Linked DNA regions of Tistrella bauzanensis. The protein of the gene in region 1 binds, or shares a complex with, the protein of each later gene. Links are inferred from orthologs where the notes say so. Each region holds a gene or a part of one and is shown on either strand. Other genes may lie near its edges. The genes, in order: accD, accB and IEW15_RS05545.

Region 1 (5,993 bases):
CGCTGTTCAAATCGGTCGGGCATTCGCTCGAAGACCTGGTGGCGGCCGAACTGGCCCTGCGCCGGGCCACGGGCGGCGCCTGATCACACACCCGGGCACCTGGTCCGGCGGCAACGCCCCCTGGCCGGTGCCCATGCGGCATTCGCGGTGGAAATCGGGTAGGCCCTTCGCGGCCGGCTCTGGTATAAGCCCGGAGGTTTGCGAAATACCGGATGGACATGAGCAAGATCAATCGCCCACGCTTCGATAATCCGCTGTTCGTCGCCATCGACACCATCGATGTGCAGCGCGCGGCATCATTGGCCAAGGCCGTCGCCGCCAGCGCAGGCGGCATCAAGCTCGGGCTCGAATTCTTCATGGCGAACGGCATCGACGGTGTTCACCGCGTGCGCGCGGCAGCACCCGATCTGCCGCTGTTCCTGGACCTGAAGTTTCACGATATCCCCAACACCGTGGCAGGTGCCGTGCGCGCCGTGGCACCGCTGGCGCCGGCGCTGCTGACCATCCACGCGTCGGGTGGCCCCGCCATGATCAAGGCGGCGCGCGAGGCGGCGGCCGAAGCCGCCATACGGCTTGGCATCGACCGGGCGCCGGCGGTGGTGGCGGTGACCGTGCTGACCAGCATGGACGACACCGACCTGATGTCGGTGGGGCAGCGCGGCCCGGCCAGCGACCAGGTGTTGCGGCTGACCGATACGGCGCTTGCCCATGGCGCCGCCGGCATCGTGTGCGCGCCCACGGAACTTGTCCGGCTGCGGGCGCGTTTCGGTGCACAGCCGCTGATGGTGGTGCCGGGCATCCGCCCGGCCGATGCCGCGCGCGGCGATCAGAAGCGGGTGATGACCCCGGCCGATGCCCGCGCCGGCGGCGCCGATGTGCTGGTGGTGGGGCGCCCGATCACCGAGGCGGCCGATCCGGCCGCCGCCGCCGCGGACATCGCCGCCGAGATCGCGGCCGCCGAACTGACGGGAGCCGCCTGACCGATGACCGGCGCCGGGCCAGAGACGGACAGGGCAGGGGCGATCAAGATCTGCGGCCTGAAGGACGCGGCCGCGATCGATGCCGCCATCCGGGCCGGTGCCAGCCATCTTGGCTTCGTGCATTTCGGCCCCTCGCCGCGCCATGTCGACCATACCGATCTGGCCCGGCTGGCGGCGACGCTGCCGGCTGACGGGCCGAATGCCCCGCTGACCCGTGTGCTGCTGACGGTGGATGCCGACTGGCCGGTGCTGGATGCGGCGGTGGATGCGCTGGCCCCCGGCCTGCTGCAACTGCATGGCCACGAGACGCCGGAGCGTATCGCCGTGGTGCGTGCACGCTATGGCCTGCCGGTGATCAAGGCGGCGGGCATCGCCGATGCGGCCGACATCATGGCCTTGCGCCCGATGGCATCGAAGGCCGATCTGCTTCTGCTGGACGCCCGCCCCCCCGTCGATGCCGACCGCCCCGGCGGGCTGGGCCGGTCCTTCGACTGGGATCTGCTCGCCGGCCCCGATTTCACCGCCGCCACCGCCGGCCGCCCGTGGTGGCTGGCGGGTGGCTTGACGCCCGCCACCGTCGCCGACGCCATCATCCGCACCCGCGCCGATGGCGTCGATGTCTCGTCCGGGGTGGAGACCGCCCCGGGGGTCAAGGATCCGGCGGCGATCACCGCCTTCGTCGCGGCCGCCCGCGCCGCCTTTGCCCGGAGGCCAGAGGCCCCCGGCGCCGTCACCAGGGGAACCGGCGCGCCCGGTTCCGACTGAAGCCCAGGAACAGCCGGTTCATGTCGCACACACCCAACACCTTCCGCGCCGGCCCCGACGAGCATGGCCGCTTCGGCCTGTTCGGCGGCCGCTTCGTGGCCGAAACCCTGATGCCGCTGATCCTGGAACTGGAGCAGGCCTATGACGCCGCCCGCCGGGATCCGTCCTTCGCGGCCGAGATGGCGCTGTTCCAGCGCGATTACGTCGGCCGGCCCAGCCCGCTTTATCTGGCGGAGCGGCTGACCGAGCATCTCGGCGGCGCGAAGATCTATCTGAAGCGCGACGAGCTGAACCACACCGGCGCCCATAAGATCAACAATGTGCTGGGCCAGTTGCTGGTGGCCAAGCGCATGGGCAAGAAGCGGATCATCGCCGAGACCGGCGCCGGCCAGCATGGCGTGGCCACCGCCACCATGTGCGCGCGGCTGGGCATGGATTGCGTGGTCTATATGGGCGACACCGACATTGTCCGTCAGAAGCCCAATGTGTTCCGCATGCGCCTGCTGGGTGCCGAGGTGCGTGGCGTGTCGTCGGGCACCGCCACCCTGAAGGACGCGATGAACGAGGCGCTGCGCGACTGGGTGTCGAATGTCGACGATACCTTCTATTGCATCGGCACGGCGGCCGGCCCGCATCCCTATCCGATGATGGTGCGCGATTTCCAGTCGATCATCGGCGAGGAAGCCCGCGCCCAGGTGCTGGAGCGCGAGGGCCGGCTGCCCGATCTGCTGGTGGCCTGCATCGGCGGTGGATCGAACGCCATCGGGCTGTTTCACCCGTTCCTCGACGATCCCGCCGTGCGGATGATGGGTGTCGAGGCGGCCGGCCATGGCATCGACAGCGGCGCGCATGCGGCCTCTCTGGCCGGCGGCACCCCTGGTGTGCTGCATGGCAACCGCACCTATCTGCTTCAGGATGCCGACGGCCAGATCCAGAACGCCCATTCGATCTCGGCCGGGCTCGACTATCCCGGCATCGGCCCGGAGCATTCCTGGCTGCGCGATATCGGCCGGGTGGAATATACCGCGATCACCGATGACGAGGCGCTCGATGCCTTCAAGCTGTGCGCGCGGCTGGAAGGCATCCTGCCGGCGCTGGAGCCGGCCCATGCGGTGGCCCAGGTGATCAAGACCGCGCCGACTCTGGGGCGCGACGCCATTCTGGTGATGAACATGTGTGGCCGCGGCGACAAGGACGTCTTCACCGTCGCCGAAGCGCTGGGAGTGGATCTGTGAGCGCCCTGACCGATAGCCTGCCCGTTTCCCCCGCCGCGTCACCGGCTGCGTCTTCGGCCGCCCTGGCCGGCGGCAGCGCCCGCATCGACCGGCGCTTCGCCAGCCTGAAGGCCGAAGGCCGCGCCGGTCTGGTCACCTTCGTCACCGCCGGCGATCCGGATCTTGAAACCGGCGCCCGGGTCATGGCCGAACTGGCCATGGCCGGCGCCGACGTGATCGAGCTGGGCGTGCCCTTCACCGACCCGATGGCCGATGGCCCGGCGATCCAGCGCGCCGGATTGCGCGCGCTGGCCGCCGGCGTGACCATGGTCAAGGTACTCGATATGGTCCGCGATTTCCGCCGGACCGACACCGACACCCCGGTCGTGCTGATGGGCTACTACAACCCGATCTATGCCTATGGCCCGGAACGCTTCGCAGCCGATGCCATCGCCGCCGGTGTCGACGGATTGATCGTGGTTGATCTGCCGGCCGAGGAAGAGGACGAACTGGTCCGCTTCACCGACCCGGCGGGTCTGGCGCTGGTCCGGCTGGTGGCACCGACCACCTCGGCCGAGCGTCTGCCCCTGGTCGTGGGCCGGGCGAGCGGCTTCCTCTATTATGTCTCGATCACCGGCATCACCGGCACGGCCGCCGCCGATATCTCGAAAGTGGCGCCGTCTGTCGCCAGAATTCGCGCGGCAAGCGAATTGCCGGTCGCGATCGGCTTCGGTATAAGAACCCCTGAACAGGCGGCTGCCTTTGCCGCTATCGGTGACGCGGTCGTCGTCGGCTCGGCGATCGTGCAGGAAGTGGAACAGGCGGTGCTCGACGGCGCGCCCGCGACCGCCCCCGACCGGGTGCGGGCGCTGGTCAGCCGGCTTGCCGGCGGCGTGCGCGGCGCGGCCACGCCGGCCGCATCCTGACCGGTCCGTCCCCGATGATCCCATCCCTCTTGTCCGGCATCCGAACGGAGAGCCCCATCGCATGAGCTGGCTGTCGAACTTCGTCCGCCCCAAGATCCAGGCGCTGGTCCGCAAGCCCGAGACGCCGGACAATCTGTGGCACAAATGTCCATCCTGCGAGCAGATGATCTTCCACCGCGATCTGGTGGAAAACCTGCATGTCTGCACCCATTGCGGGCATCATATGCGGCTGCCCGCGAAGCAGCGGCTGGCGATGCTGTTCGACGACGGCGCCTATGACCGGATCGACACCCCCAAGGTGACCGCCGATCCGCTGCGCTTCCGCGACCGCAAGCGCTATACCGACCGTCTGCGCGAGGCCCAGGCCAAGACCGACGAGGCCGATGCCATCCAGGTGGGCGAGGGCCGGATCGGCGGCGTGCCTGCGGTGTGTGCGGTGTTCGATTTCGAGTTTCTCGGCGGATCGATGGGGCTTGGCGTCGGCGAGGGGCTGGTCAAGGCGGCGGCGGTGGCGGTGCAGAAGAAGCGGCCGCTGATCGTGTTTCCGGCATCGGGCGGCGCCCGCATGCAGGAAGGCGCGCTGTCGCTGATGCAGATGGCCCGCACCACAGTGGCGGTCGACCGGGTGAAGGAGGCCGGCCTGCCCTATATCGTGGTGTTCACCGACCCCACCACCGGCGGTGTCACCGCATCCTTCGCCATGATCGGCGATATCCATATCTCCGAGCCCGGCGCGCTGATCGGCTTCGCCGGCCAGCGGGTGATCGAGAGCACCATCCGCGAGGCGCTGCCCCAGGGCTTCCAGCGCGCCGAATACCTGATGGAACACGGCATGCTCGACATGGTCGTGCCGCGCAAGGAGCTGAAGGCCACGCTGGCGCGGACGCTGAAGCTGCTGCTGAAGCTGCCGCATGTGGCGCCGCGCCCCGGCACCGCCATCGACCAGCCCGAGCGGGCCAGCGGCAGCGTCACCACCCGCACCGTCACGCCGTCGAAGGTGCCGTCGGGCAAGGATGCCATGGCGAAGCCCGGACCCGCGGCCACCAAGCCGGTGCCCGCCGGCCAGGCCGAGGGCAAGCCCGCGGATGGCAAGGCCGTGGCGCGCGCCGAAACGGCGCCGGCCGCCCCGGCCCCGGCTGACCCCAAGGCGGGCTGACCCCGCGCCCACGCAAGGCCCCCCTCTTCTGCAAGCCCCGCCGTCGCAGCCGGAACCGTCGTCATGGACCAGAGCGCACAGATCCTGGACCGGCTGGGCCGGCTGCATACCACTGAAATCGAGCTGGGTTTCGGGCGCATCCGCCGCCTGCTGGCCGATCTGGGCGATCCGCAGGACCATCTGCCGCCGGTGATCCATATCGCCGGCACCAATGGCAAGGGATCGGTGGTGGCGGCCCTCGGCGCCATCGCCCGTGCCGCCGGGCTGCGGGCGCATGCCTATACCTCGCCGCATCTGGTGCGGTTCCATGAACGCATCGCGCTGGCGGGTCAGCCGATCGCCGAGGCCGATCTGGTCAGGCTGCTGCTGCGGATCGAGGCGGTGAATGCCGGCCGGCCGATCACCTTCTTCGAGATCACCACGGCCGCCGCCTTCCTGGCCTTCGCCGAGGCGCCGGGCGATCTGGTGATCCTGGAAACCGGGCTGGGCGGCCGGCTGGACGCCACCAATCTTGTGGCGCGGCCGGCGGCGGTGGGCATTACCCGCATCGCCTTCGACCATATGGAATTCCTTGGCGACACGCTGGCGCTGATCGCGGCCGAGAAGGCGGCGATCCTGAAGCCCGGCTGCCCCGCCGCCACCGCCGACCAGCACCCTGCGGCCGGTGCCGTGATCCGTGCCGCGGCCCAGGCCGCGGGTGCGCCGCTCGTTGAAGGCGGCCGCGACTGGCAGGCGGCCATTCGGGGGGGTGACATGCCGGGGGCCGGCCGGCCGGCGGTCGTTGGCGGCCCTGCCGCCGGTCTTGTGATCGAAGGCGGCCCTGCCGCCGGGGACTGGCCGGCCCCGGCGCTGGCCGGCGATCATCAGGCCGGCAACATGGCGCTGGCGCTGGCGCTGGCCCGCATCGCCGGCTTCGCCGTGCCCGGCCTTGCCCCGATGGCCGATGAAGCCG
Region 2 (6,060 bases), on another replicon or contig:
GGCATCGTCGGCGGTGAAACAGCCGGCCGTGTTGGGCAGATAGACGTATCGCTTGGGGTCGACATAATCCATCAGCATCGGCGCGTTGGGATCGGTCACGTTCACCCGGCGCACCGCCACGGTCACGATCTCGGCGCCCGAGGCCTCGATCGCGCGGGCGGTTTCCTCGAAATCCTTGTATTTGCCGGTGCCGACCAGCAGGCGCGAGGTGAAGCGCTGGCCTGCGACCGTGAACGGGTCGTCATCGGCCGGCGCCGCCTGGGGTGCCGCGGCGCCACTGCCGCCGCCGATGAAATGCACGATCTCCAGCCGGTCGCCATCGGCGACCCGGACCTGATCGAATTCGGTGCGGCGCACGATTTCCAGATTGCGTTCGACGGCGATCTTGCGCACATCGAGCCCCAACTGCCCGATCAGCTCCGCCACCGACGGTGTACCGTCGATTTCGCGCGGCTCGCCATTGATCATCAGTCGCATGCCAGCAGTCTCCGCATCCAGATAAGGTCCGCAACGCCAGGCTGGCCGCGGAAGCGGGCCCCGCCGCCGCCTATCCCGGTATGCTCCGGTGGCAGACCTCTGGCGGTCGTTCGCGCCCGCCGGCGCAACCGGCGCGTGCCATGAGGCGGATGGAGCCGTTCGAACGGCGTTGCGCCCCGCGGCACGGGTGCTTTATAACGCAGGGCTGACGTGGCGTCCTCTCCTAATCACCGTCCACGGGGTATAGACAGCCCGCATGGCGCCGACCATCCTGGTCCTCAACGGACCCAATCTGAACCTGCTCGGCAGCCGCGAGCCCGCGATCTACGGGCACACGACGCTGGACGATATCCGTTGCCTGTGCGAAAGCCGCGCGGCCGGCGTCGGCCTTGCCGTGGATTTCCGCCAGACCAACCACGAAGGCGTTCTCGTGGACTGGATCCAGGACGCCCGCATCTCGGCGGCAGGGATCATCATCAATCCCGCCGCGTACACTCATACCTCGGTCGCCCTGCTCGACGCGCTGTCGGCGACGGCGCTTCCGGTGATCGAGGTGCATCTGTCGAATATCCATCGTCGCGAGCCGTTCCGGCATCATTCCTATGTGTCGACGGCGGCGGTCGGCGTGATCTGCGGCCTGGGGGCCACAGGTTATGCGCTGGCGGTCGAGGCGATGGCCGGGCTGCTCCGCCAGGCGGGCACCCTTGCGGCCACGAAGGACCAATCGCATGTCTGACACCAAGGCACATGCCGTCGATACCGCCCTGATCCGCGAACTGGCACTGCTGCTCGACGAAACCGGCCTGACCGAAATCGAGGTCGGCGCCGGCGAAAGCCGCATCCGCATCGCGCGGCAGGCGGCGCAGATGGCGGCGCCCCAGATGATGTACCAGGCACCGGCCGCCGCCGCGGTGGTCGCAGCCGCGGCCCCGGCCGCCGCCGTCAACGACCCCGCATCCCATCCGGGCGCGGTTCCGTCCCCGATGGTCGGCACGGTCTATCTGTCGCCTGAACCGGGTGCCGCCGCCTTCATCGCCGAGGGGCAGACGGTCCGCGAGGGCCAGACCCTGCTGATCATCGAGGCGATGAAGGTCATGAACCACATCCGTGCCCCGCGCGGCGGCGTCGTCGCCCAGGTGCTGGTGAAGAACGGTCAGCCGGTCGAGTTCGGCGAGCCGCTTGCAATCATCGAGTGACGCTGGAGCGATCGACCCCCATGTTCGAGAAGGTGCTGATCGCCAATCGCGGCGAAATTGCCCTGCGCATCCATCGCGCCTGCCGGGAAATGGGCATCCGCACCGTCGCGGTCCATTCCACCGCCGACGCGGATGCCATGCATGTCCGGCTGGCGGATGAGAGCGTGTGCATCGGCCCGCCGGCCGCGCGCAATTCGTATCTCAACATCCCGGCGATCATCGCCGCCGCCGAGATCACCGGCGCCGAAGCGGTTCATCCGGGTTACGGCTTCCTGTCCGAGAACGCTCATTTCGCCGACATCGTCGAGGCCCACGGCCTGACCTTCATCGGCCCCACGCCCGACCATATCCGGCTGATGGGCGACAAGATCGAGGCCAAGCGCGCCGCGAAGGATCTGGGCCTGCCGCTGGTGCCCGGCACCGACGGGCCGGTCACCGATGAAGGCGAGGCGATGAAGATCGCCATCGAGATCGGCTTTCCGGTGCTGGTCAAGGCCGCCGCCGGCGGCGGCGGGCGCGGCATGAAGGTGGCCGAGAACCCCGAAGGCCTGCGCGAAGCCCTGCAGACCGCCCGCGCCGAGGCCAAGGCCGCCTTCGGCTCGGATGCGGTCTATCTGGAAAAATATCTGGCCAATCCGCGCCATATCGAGATCCAGGTGCTGTGCGACACCTTCGGCACGGTGGTGCATCTGGGCGAGCGTGATTGCTCACTTCAGCGCCGCCACCAGAAGGTGCTGGAAGAGGCGCCGTCACCGGCGATCGATGCCGCCGACCGCACCCGCATGGGCGAGGTCGTGGCCGACGCGATGCGCAAGCTGGGCTATCGCGGCGTCGGCACGGTGGAATTCCTGTACGAGAACGGCGAATTCTACTTCATCGAGATGAACACCCGGCTTCAGGTCGAACATCCGATCACCGAGGCGATCACCGGCATCGATCTGGTCCGCGAGCAGATCCGTGTCGCGGCCGGCCAGCCGCTGGGCTTCACGCAGAGCGACGTGCGCATCCAGGGCCATGCGATCGAGTGCCGGATCAATGCCGAGAACTCCGACACCTTCGCGCCCTCGCCCGGCCGGGTCGATACCTATCATGCCCCGGGCGGCCTGGGCGTGCGGGTGGATAGCGGGCTATATCAAGGCTATCGGGTGCCGCCGCATTACGACAGCCTGATCGCCAAGCTGGTGGTCCATGGCCGCAACCGCAATGAATGCATCATGCGGCTGCGCCGGGCGCTGGACGAATATGTGATCGGCGGCATCGACACCACCCTGCCCCTGCATCAGCGCATCGCCCGCCACCCGGATTTCGTCGACGGCGTCTATGACATCCGCTGGCTGGAAGCCCTGGTCGCCAATCGCGGCTGAAACTGATCCATCCATTACCGTGGCAACGGGCGGGCCGGACATGCGTTCAGGCCGCCCGTTGCCGTTTTCCCGCCATCTTCCCACGGAGCCCTCCGATGAACGGTCTCTCCCCAGATCTTCAGACCCCGTGCCTCGTGGTCGACGAGGCCAGGATGGCGGCGAACATCACCCGGATGAACACGCGGATCGCGGAACTCGGCGTCGGGCTGCGCCCGCACCTCAAGACAGCCAAATCCATCGACATTGCCCGACGGATGCTGCCCGATCCCGGTGGCCCCGCCACTGTCTCGACCCTGCGCGAGGCCGAGGTCTTCGCGGCGGCGGGGGTGCGCGACATCCTCTATGCGGTCGGCATCGCGCCGGCAAAGCTCCACCGGGTCCAGTCCCTCAGAGCCGCCGGCTGCGATCTCGCAGTCGTCCTTGATTCCGTAGAGCAGGCCCGGGCGGTGGCCGCGGCCTCCGCGAGCGCGCCGATCCCGGCACTGATCGAGATCGACTGCGACGGCAAGCGCGCCGGCCTCGCCCCCGACGCCCCGCAACTGCCCGAGATCGGCCGGATCCTGCACGAGAGCCGTGCGGAGCTGCGCGGCGTGATGACCCATGCGGGCGGCAGCTACGACGTCTCGGGTACGGACGCCCATGCCGCCTTCGCCGAGCGGGAGCGATTGGCCGTGGTGACGGCGGCGGAGCGGCTGCGCCGGGCCGGCCTGCCCTGCCCTGTGGTCAGCGTCGGCTCGACACCCACTGCCCTCGCCGCCCGCGATCTTACGGGCGTGACCGAAGTCCGCGCCGGGGTCTATGTGTTCTTCGATCTGGTGATGGCCGGCATCGGCGTCTGTGCGGTGGAGGACATAGCACTTTCGGTGGCGACCACGGTGATCGGCCATCACCACGACCAGGGCTGGATCATGGTCGATGCCGGCTGGATGGCGCTCTCCCGCGAACGCGGCACAGCAAGCCATGCCGTCGACCAGGGCCATGGGCTGGTCTGTGATTCCACAGGCAGGGTCATTCCACATCTGATCGTCACCGCCGCCAACCAGGAACATGGTATCCTCGCCCTGCGCGCAGGCGCCACCGGCCCTTTGTCGGACATGCTGGTCGGCACAGTGCTGCGCATCCTGCCCAATCATGCCTGTGCCACCGCTGCGCAGTTCGACGCCTGCCACGTCGTCCCCGCCGAAGCCGGTGCGGCACCCGTCATCTGGCCGCGTTTCGGCGGCTGGTGAGCAATGCGTGCGCGTTCGTCAACCGATGACACGGCGATGATTCGTCGCATCCGGTTGAACCCCACCCGCGGGCTTCCGATCTGAAGGGCAGTCTCAGCCTGTTCGGCGCCCACAGAAACCGGAACCCCACCGCTTGTCCGCATCGTCCTTCGACCGCCTGGGTTCAACGGCACGCCGCCTCGCCCGCCGCTTCTCGCCCGACATGCTGGCGGATGAGGCGGCGTCGCTGCTCGACCGGCCGCTCAGGCTTGGTGTCACCGGCCTTGCGCGGTCGGGCAAGACCGTGTTCACCACCGCCATCGCCCGCGCGCTGCTGTTCCCCGACCGCCTGCCCTTTCTTCAGGCCCGCGCCGATGGCCGGCTGATCGGGGCGGAACTACGGCGGCCCGGCGACCCCGAAATTCCCCGCTTCGCCTATGAAACCCATCTGGCCCGCATCGCCGGCAGCGATGGCGACGCGCCGGGCTGGCCCGCATCCACCCGCACCCTGTCGCAATTGCGCATCGGCCTGCGCTGGAAGCCCGCCGGACTGGTGGATCGCCGCATCCGGCCGGTACGCGACCTCACCCTCGACATCATCGATTACCCTGGCGAATGGCTGCTGGATCTGGCGTTGATCGAGCGCGGCTTCGCCGACTGGTCCGCCGAGGCCCTGTCGCTGTCGCGGCGCGGCCCGCGTGCCGAGCTGGCGCGACCTTTCCTCGACCGGCTCTCAACCCTCGACCCCGCGGCCCCCGCCGATGATGTGGTGCTGGCCGAACTTGGCCGCGCCTGGAGCACGCATCTGATCGCATGCCGCGAGGCCGGGCTTGCGGTCTCGCGGCTGGGCCCCGGCCGCTTCCTGGTGCCCGGCGATCTGGAGGGCGCGCCGGTGCTCGCCTTCTCGCCCCTGCCGGAGCCGGCCGGCCGCGCGCCGTCGGGCAGCCTGTATGCGGTGGCGGAAGAACGCTTCGATCAATATCGCCGGCGCATCGTCGGCCGGTTCTTTCGCGACCATTTCGCCCGGCTGGACCGGCAGGTGGTGCTGGTCGATCTGCCCGGCGCACTGAGTGCCGGGCCGGAGGCGATCGACGATCTGAAACTGGCGCTGACCGAATCGCTCGGCGCCTTCCGCTATGGTCGTGGCAGCGGCATGATCGGCCGGCTGTTGTCGGGTGTGCGGATCGACCGGGTGCTGTTCGCCGCCACCAAGGCCGATCAGGTGCCGGCCAGCCAGCATGCCCGGCTCGACGGCCTGATGCAGGCGATGGTCGCCGATGCCGCCCGCGCAATCCGCTTCGACGGCGCCGAGGCCCGCACCCTTGCGATCGCGGCTGTCAAGGCGGCGGAAAGCGTGTTTGCCGATCATGACGGCCGCAACCTTGCCTGTGTGCGCGGCTGGCTTGCCGGGCGCGCGCAGGCATCGGTGGTCTATCCGGGCGATCTGCCGGCCGATCCGGCCGAGGCGATCGCCCGCGCCGCCGGCCGAGGTTTCGACTATCCCCCCTTCGTGCCGCCGGCCGGTCTGGTGCGCGACGGCCACGGCCTGGCGCATATCCGGCTGGATCAGGCCCTGGACCATCTGATCGGAGACCGTCTGGCATGAGCGATCGCCCGCGCATCTTCGATGAACCGCGCATTGTCGACGTGAAGCCGGCGCAGGCGGCCACATACGATCGCAATGCTGCCACCAGCGGCCCCATGGAACTGCCCGATGATGCCGCCCGCACCGCCCGTCTTGCCGAGGACAGCAGCAACGATCTGCCGGCGGTGGTGGCAGGGCGCGGGCTGATGCCGGCGGCGGGCACCGCCGGT
Region 3 (5,901 bases), on another replicon or contig:
CGATGGCGGTAAGCGCCGCGTCCAGCGCCGTCGGGACGGGTGCCGCGATCATGACGCCAACCGCCGGGCCGGAAGCCGGCTGTGGCCGCAGACCAGGGACGCGAACTGGGCAAGCTGTGGCAGATGGGCCTGAACCGTGCTCCAGCGCATCCGGGGATGGCGCAGCGCCGGGCTCGCCGCGTCCAGCGCCGCCCAGGCGGCGCCGAAGCCCGGCCGCTGTCCCCAATGGCGGCGCAGGATCGCCCGCATCGACACCCGGCGCAGCAGGATGGCGGGTGGGGCGAAATCCTCGTCCGACAGCGGGTCGGGCTGAGTGAGCGGTGCGGCCAGCGTTGCCGCCAGGCCGCCCGCCGCCCGTCCGGCCATGCGGCATGACGTGATGACCCGCACCCGGTCGGCATGGCGCACCGGCAGGTCATGGGCGGCCATGCGCCGGGCCAGGGCGCGATCTTCGGCCCAGGGCACCGCCGGCAGGCCGCCGACCCGGTCGTAATGACGCCCCCGCATCGCCAGACTGGCGCCACAGGCCATGCCGTGATGTGGCCAGGGATCGGCCGGATCGGGATCGATGGCCGTGGCGATGCGCAGCGACAACCGCCGGTACTGGCCTTCCACCACGGCCCGCCGGCGCACCGCCGCAGGCAGCGCCGCCCATTCGGCGGCATCGAATTGCAGCCGGCCGCAGACCAGCGCGGCGCCGGCATCAAGCGCGTGGCGGGTGGCTGTCAGCCAGTCGGGTGCCGGGCGGGTGTCGGCATCGGTGGTGGCCAGCACCCCGTCGGCCGAAAGGTGGGCGCGCGCCAGATCCATCGCCAGCCGCCGCGCCCCACCGGCATGGGCATGGGCCGGCGGTAGCGAGACATCGACCAGATCGAGCGCCGGGCCGTTGCGGGGCAGCCCGCGTGCCCAGGCGGTGGCGCGCGCCACGGTGTCGTCGGTGGCGTTGTTGACCAGAAGCAGGATGACGCCCCCGCCACCGGTGGCGTCCAGCGCGACACGGCAGGCATCGAGGCAGCCGGTGATCTGTGCTGCCTCGTCGCGCGCCGGAATGGCGATCGCATGACGGGGCCGCGCGGGGCGGCCGAACAACCATCGTCCGGTGATCCATGGGCCTGCCGCTGTCACCTTGCGCGTCCTCCTGAAAGTCATGGCCGCCCCTGAGGCGAGGGGTCAGGCATGCGGTATCGGCGATGACGCCGGCTTGAGGAAACTCTTCGGCGCCGGTTTTGTTCACCCTGAGAGGAGAGGTCACAGATCGACAGGAGAAGGATCGGGCCCATGTCCGAGACCGACCATGCCCCGTATGAAACGCGCAGAGAGGCCGTCGACCGGGCGGCAAGGCAGCGCAACCGGTTCGAATATCTGACGGGCGGGGCCGCGGCACTTCTGCTGGCGGCCTGTGCCATGGCGCTGCTCAGCCAGGGCGGCACCAGCGCCCGTCCGGCGGCCGACCGGATGATCGGCTGGGGATTCATCGCGCTGGCGCTGGGACTGGCGGTGGCCGGCGGGCTGTTGCACCGGCAGAGCCGCGCCGCCCGCAGGGTGGACCCGGCGCTGGCCGCGCATGATGCGTTGCTGGCACGGCTCGCGGCCGAGCGCGACCTGCTGCGCAGCGCCTGGCGCTGGTATGTGCTGCCCCTGATGCCGGGCTTTGTGCTGGTCTATGCCGGGGGTATGAGCGACCCCGATCCCGGCATGCTGTTCATGATCGCGGCAGCGGCGCTGACCGTGGCCCTGCTGGCCGCTATCGTGCTGCTGAACCGGCATGCGGCTGCGGTCTTCGACCGCGAGATCCGGGCGGTGCGGTCAGAGCGTCCGGCCGATATCGGCGGCGGCGTCGACCACCATCCGGCCCAGGGCGTCGAGCCGGTCGTCGGAGATCCGGGCGGTGGGGCCGCTGATCGACAGGGCGGCGATGGGTTGAAGCCCCCGCGGCGGTGAGATCGCGGCGGCCACGCAGCGCAGACCGATCGATTGTTCCTCGTCGTCCAGCGCCCAGCCACGGGCGGCGATGGCCGCCAGTTCGGCGGCAAGCCCCTCCGATCCGGTGCCCGTGGCTTGGACCGGCAGAGGCCGGCTGCCGGCGGCCAGCAGCGCCTTGCCGACCCCGGTCGAGATCATCGGCACCCGCGCGCCGGGCCGGGCGAAGGCCCGCATCATCTCGGCGCATTCCACCTGCGCCAGATACAACATGCGATCGTCGGCGCGGATCGCGAGATTGACGGTTTCGCCCGAGCGTTCCATCAGCCGCTGCATCACCGGCAGCGCTGCTGCCGCCAGATGCCGCGCCGGGTCGAAGGCCTGCCCGGTGATGAAGGCTTCAGGCCCCACCCGCCACAGATTGTGAGGGGCATCGAAGCTGGCCCAGCCGCGCGCGGCCAGTGTGTTCAGCAGCCGGTGGGCGGTGGATGCGGCGAGCCCCGCCTTGCGCGCGGCCGGCGACAGCCCGATACCGCCGGGCGTCTCTGCCAGGATCCGGAGCAGGTCGAGGGCGCGGGTCACCGCCTGCACCGATCCGGTCGCACCGGTGGCGGCCGTGGCGGCGGGCATGGGCATGTCGTCCGGGGTGTCATTCTGGCTCATGGTCCCTGCATAGCATGTCGGCCGGGCATTTTCCATAGAATGGAAAGCCATTCCGTTTCCTTGCGGGCAGGGCGGCGGTTTGCTATGGTGCGCCGCGACAAGAGACACCGAGAGCGCGGCCACGGAACCGGCACGCGCTGCCCAGACACCGGAGAGCGAGCATGAGCTTCACGATCGTCAAGGAGGCCACTCCGCGCCTCAACCGCAGCGAACTCGCGGTGCCGGGCTCCAGCCCCAAATTCTTCGAGAAGGCCGCCAAGGGCGACGCCGATGTGATCTTCCTGGATCTTGAGGATGCGGTCGCCCCCGACGACAAGCCGCAGGCCCGCAAGAACATCATCCAGGCTCTGAACGACATCGACTGGCGCGGCAACGGCAAGACGATGAGCGTGCGGATCAACGGCCTCGACACCCATTACATGTACCGCGACGTGGTGGATGTGGTGGAGCAGGCCGGTCACAATCTCGACCTGATCATGATCCCCAAGATCGGCACGCCCGGCGATGTCTATGCGCTGGACATGCTGGTGACCCAGATCGAGCAGGCCAAGGGCATCAAGCACCGCATCGGCTTCGAACTGATCATCGAGACCGCGCTTGGCATGGCGAATATCAACGAGATCGCCAAGGCCAGCCCGCGGCTGGAATCGCTGCATTTCGGCGTGGCCGATTATTCCGCCTCGACCCGCGCCCGCACCACCAATATCGGCGGCGCCAACGCCAATTACGGCGTGCTGACCGAGGCCAACGCCGATGGCGCGCGCGATTATCACTGGGGCGACCAGTGGCATTACGCCCTGTCGCGGATGGTGGTCGCGGCCCGTGCCAACGGCCTGCGCCCGATCGACGGCCCGTTCGGCGACTTCTCGGATGGCGACGGCTTCCGCGCCCAGGCGCACCGCTCGGCGGCGCTGGGCTGCGAGGGCAAATGGGCGATCCATCCCTCGCAGGTTGCCCTGGCCAACGAGGTCATGTCGCCGTCGGATGCCGATGTGAGCAAGGCCCGTCGGATCCTTGAGGCGATGGAACAGGCCCAGAAGGAAGGCAAGGGTGCCGTGACCATGGATGGCAAGCTGATCGACATCGCCTCGATCCGCCAGGCCGAGGGCATCGTCGCCAAGGCCGACCAGATCAGCCGCCGCTGATCGCGACCGGCGCGGTTTCGCGCGGATTGCGGCTTGAAGAATGGCGGTGCCGATGTGGCACCGCCGTTTTTTTTCGGCTAAGGTGCCGCCCAAGATCGGGAATATCCCTGTCTTTCGCAGGCGCGCCCTTGCCGTGTTCAACCGGAAGGGGCATGTCTGACGGCGGATGTCCCTGCCACCAGCCGAGAGCCCTCCATGAACCATTTCCTGGATTTCGAGAAGCCGATCGCTGAACTCGAAGGGAAGATCAAGGAACTTCGCCACCTGTCCGGCGAGACCGGGGTCAATATCGTCGAGGAAGTCGGCAAGCTTGAGACCAAGGTCGACCGGCTGCTGCGCCAGATCTATGCCAAGCTGACCGCCTGGCAGAAGACCCAGGTCGCCCGCCATCCCGAGCGCCCGCATCTGTCGCATTACCTGAGCCGGCTGGTGACCGATTTCACCCCGCTTGCCGGTGACCGCTGCTTTGGCGAGGACGAGGCGGTGATCGGTGGTCTGGGCCGGATCGGCGATCGCGCGGTGATGGTGATCGGCCAGGAAAAGGGCCATGACGTCGAAAGCCGGGTGCGGCACAATTTCGGCATGGCGCGGCCTGAAGGCTATCGCAAGGCCCAGCGGCTGATGCGCATGGCCGACCGTTTCGGCCTGCCGGTGGTGACCTTCGTCGATACCGCTGGTGCCTATCCGGGCGTGGGGGCCGAGGAACGCGGCCAGGCCGAGGCCATCGCCCGCTCGATCGAGGTCTGCCTCGACATCCGCGTGCCGCTGGTGACGGTGGTGATCGGCGAGGGCGGCAGCGGTGGCGCCATCGCGCTCGCCGCCGCCAACAAGGTGTTGATGCTTGAGCATTCGATCTATTCGGTGATCAGCCCTGAAGGCTGCGCCTCGATCCTGTGGCGGTCGGGCGAGAATGCCAAGGATGCCGCCGAGGCGCTGAAGCTGACCGCGCAGGACATGCTGAAGGTGCGGCTGATCGACCAGATCATCGAGGAACCGCTGGGCGGCGCCCATCGCTCTCCCGACGAGGCGGTGGCCAGTGTCGGCCGCGCGATCGAGGCGATGCTGAGCGAGCTTGAACCCAGGACCGGCGACGAGTTGCGCAATCTGCGCCGCGACAAGTTCATCGCCATGGGCCGCGATCTCGACGCGTGACAGCCTGCCCGGCCGGCACCTGGATCGATCCCGACGACAACATGGTCATCACCGAGGCGGCGCTGGTCGCGCGGCTTGGCGACGTGCGCGTGGTGCTGGCCGGTGAACGCCATGACGTGATGGCGATCCATCTGTGGCAGGCACATCTGGCGCGCCTGCTGCTGGCCGCCCGCGGCCGGATCGCGATCGGCTTCGAGATGTTTCCCCGTGACGTGCAGCCGGTGCTCGACGACTGGTGCGCCGGGCGCATCGTCGACGAAGCGGCGTTTCTCGACGCGGTCGGCTGGTCGCAGATCTGGGGCTTCGACCCGGCGCTGTATCTGCCGCTGATCCGGCTGGGCCGGCTGGATGGCGTCAGCCTGCTGGGGCTGAACTGCCGGCGCGATCTGGTGCGGCGGGTCGGCCGCGAGGGTTTCGATGCCGCAGCCGCCATGGCAGCCGAAGACGGCGTGTCGCGCCCGGCGCCAGCCAGTGCCGCCTATCGCCGCCAGCTCGCCGCGATGACCGGGCGGGCCATGGCCGATCCGGCGGTGGACCCCGAAAGTGCCCGACGCTTCGACCGCTTCGTCGCCGCCCAGCAGGTCTGGGACCGGGCCTTCGCCTGCAACATCGCCGGCGCGCTCGGCGCTCCGGGTGCGCCCCCTGTCGTGCTGGGCATCATCGGCCGCGGCCATATGTCGTTCGGCAACGGTACCCCGCACCAACTGGCTGACCTTGGCATCCATGACACGGCCGTGCTGCTGACCGCGTCTCTCGAAGATCGCGGAGCGCTAACATCCGGATCGGCCATGGCTGTCTGGCGATTCGATCACTGATCTGGTACCAGTTGGCCCGCCCCGGAATGTGGCGGGCAAATGACGCCATTTTGGATGAAGATATCGCAGATTTTTTAGGGAGAGCATCTCTGATGCGGTCGAACGAGGCGACACTGACTGGACATCTGGAAACCACGGCGACACGTGTTCCCGCGGCGAAAAATCTGTGGACGACGCCAGCCCTGGTGCTCGATGTCGCGCGGCAC

What was found.
Region 2: the proteins of accD (region 1) and accB are in contact, whole or in part, in a solved structure (PDB 8UXZ), measured with the Escherichia coli proteins. The link is inferred for Tistrella bauzanensis from one-to-one orthologs.
Region 3: the proteins of accD (region 1) and IEW15_RS05545 are in contact, whole or in part, in a solved structure (PDB 8UXZ), measured with the Escherichia coli proteins. The link is inferred for Tistrella bauzanensis from one-to-one orthologs.

Annotation. Positions count from the first base shown.
Region 1 is NZ_BMDZ01000012.1:10,420-16,412, forward strand. What follows is about bases 3,122-5,993. They hold accD (acetyl-CoA carboxylase, carboxyltransferase subunit beta), read left to right. Parts: upstream 3,122-3,946; coding sequence 3,947-5,041; downstream 5,042-5,993. Other genes in these bases: trpA (tryptophan synthase subunit alpha), read left to right, coding at 3,122-3,885; IEW15_RS07295 (bifunctional folylpolyglutamate synthase/dihydrofolate synthase), read left to right, coding at 5,105-5,993. In the rest of the region: lhpI (bifunctional Delta(1)-pyrroline-2-carboxylate/Delta(1)-piperideine-2-carboxylate reductase), read left to right, coding at 1-83; pyrF (orotidine-5'-phosphate decarboxylase), read left to right, coding at 219-980; IEW15_RS07275 (phosphoribosylanthranilate isomerase), read left to right, coding at 984-1,745; trpB (tryptophan synthase subunit beta), read left to right, coding at 1,766-2,980; more of trpA, read left to right, coding at 3,043-3,121.
Region 2 is NZ_BMDZ01000022.1:7,956-14,015, reverse strand. What follows is about bases 1-2,939. They hold accB (acetyl-CoA carboxylase biotin carboxyl carrier protein), read left to right. Parts: upstream 1-1,205; coding sequence 1,206-1,673; downstream 1,674-2,939. Other genes in these bases: accC (acetyl-CoA carboxylase biotin carboxylase subunit), read left to right, coding at 1,694-2,939; aroQ (type II 3-dehydroquinate dehydratase), read left to right, coding at 734-1,213; thiS (sulfur carrier protein ThiS), read right to left, coding at 1-477. In the rest of the region: more of accC, read left to right, coding at 2,940-3,037; IEW15_RS10830 (alanine racemase), read left to right, coding at 3,133-4,266; IEW15_RS10825 (YcjX family GTP-binding protein), read left to right, coding at 4,400-5,851; IEW15_RS10820 (TIGR01620 family protein), read left to right, coding at 5,848-6,060. UniProt on the Escherichia coli protein: This protein is a component of the acetyl coenzyme A carboxylase complex; first, biotin carboxylase catalyzes the carboxylation of the carrier protein and then the transcarboxylase transfers the carboxyl group to form malonyl-CoA.
Region 3 is NZ_BMDZ01000008.1:53,410-59,310, forward strand. What follows is about bases 3,122-5,901. They hold IEW15_RS05545 (acetyl-CoA carboxylase carboxyltransferase subunit alpha), read left to right. Parts: upstream 3,122-3,923; coding sequence 3,924-4,880; downstream 4,881-5,901. Other genes in these bases: IEW15_RS05540 (HpcH/HpaI aldolase/citrate lyase family protein), read left to right, coding at 3,122-3,728; IEW15_RS05550 (ChaN family lipoprotein), read left to right, coding at 4,877-5,695. Also shown: IEW15_RS05525 (hypothetical protein), read right to left, coding at 1-52; IEW15_RS05530 (glycosyltransferase), read right to left, coding at 49-1,125; IEW15_RS05535 (IclR family transcriptional regulator), read right to left, coding at 1,807-2,550; more of IEW15_RS05540, read left to right, coding at 2,745-3,121. UniProt on the Escherichia coli protein: Component of the acetyl coenzyme A carboxylase (ACC) complex. First, biotin carboxylase catalyzes the carboxylation of biotin on its carrier protein (BCCP) and then the CO(2) group is transferred by the carboxyltransferase to acetyl-CoA to form malonyl-CoA.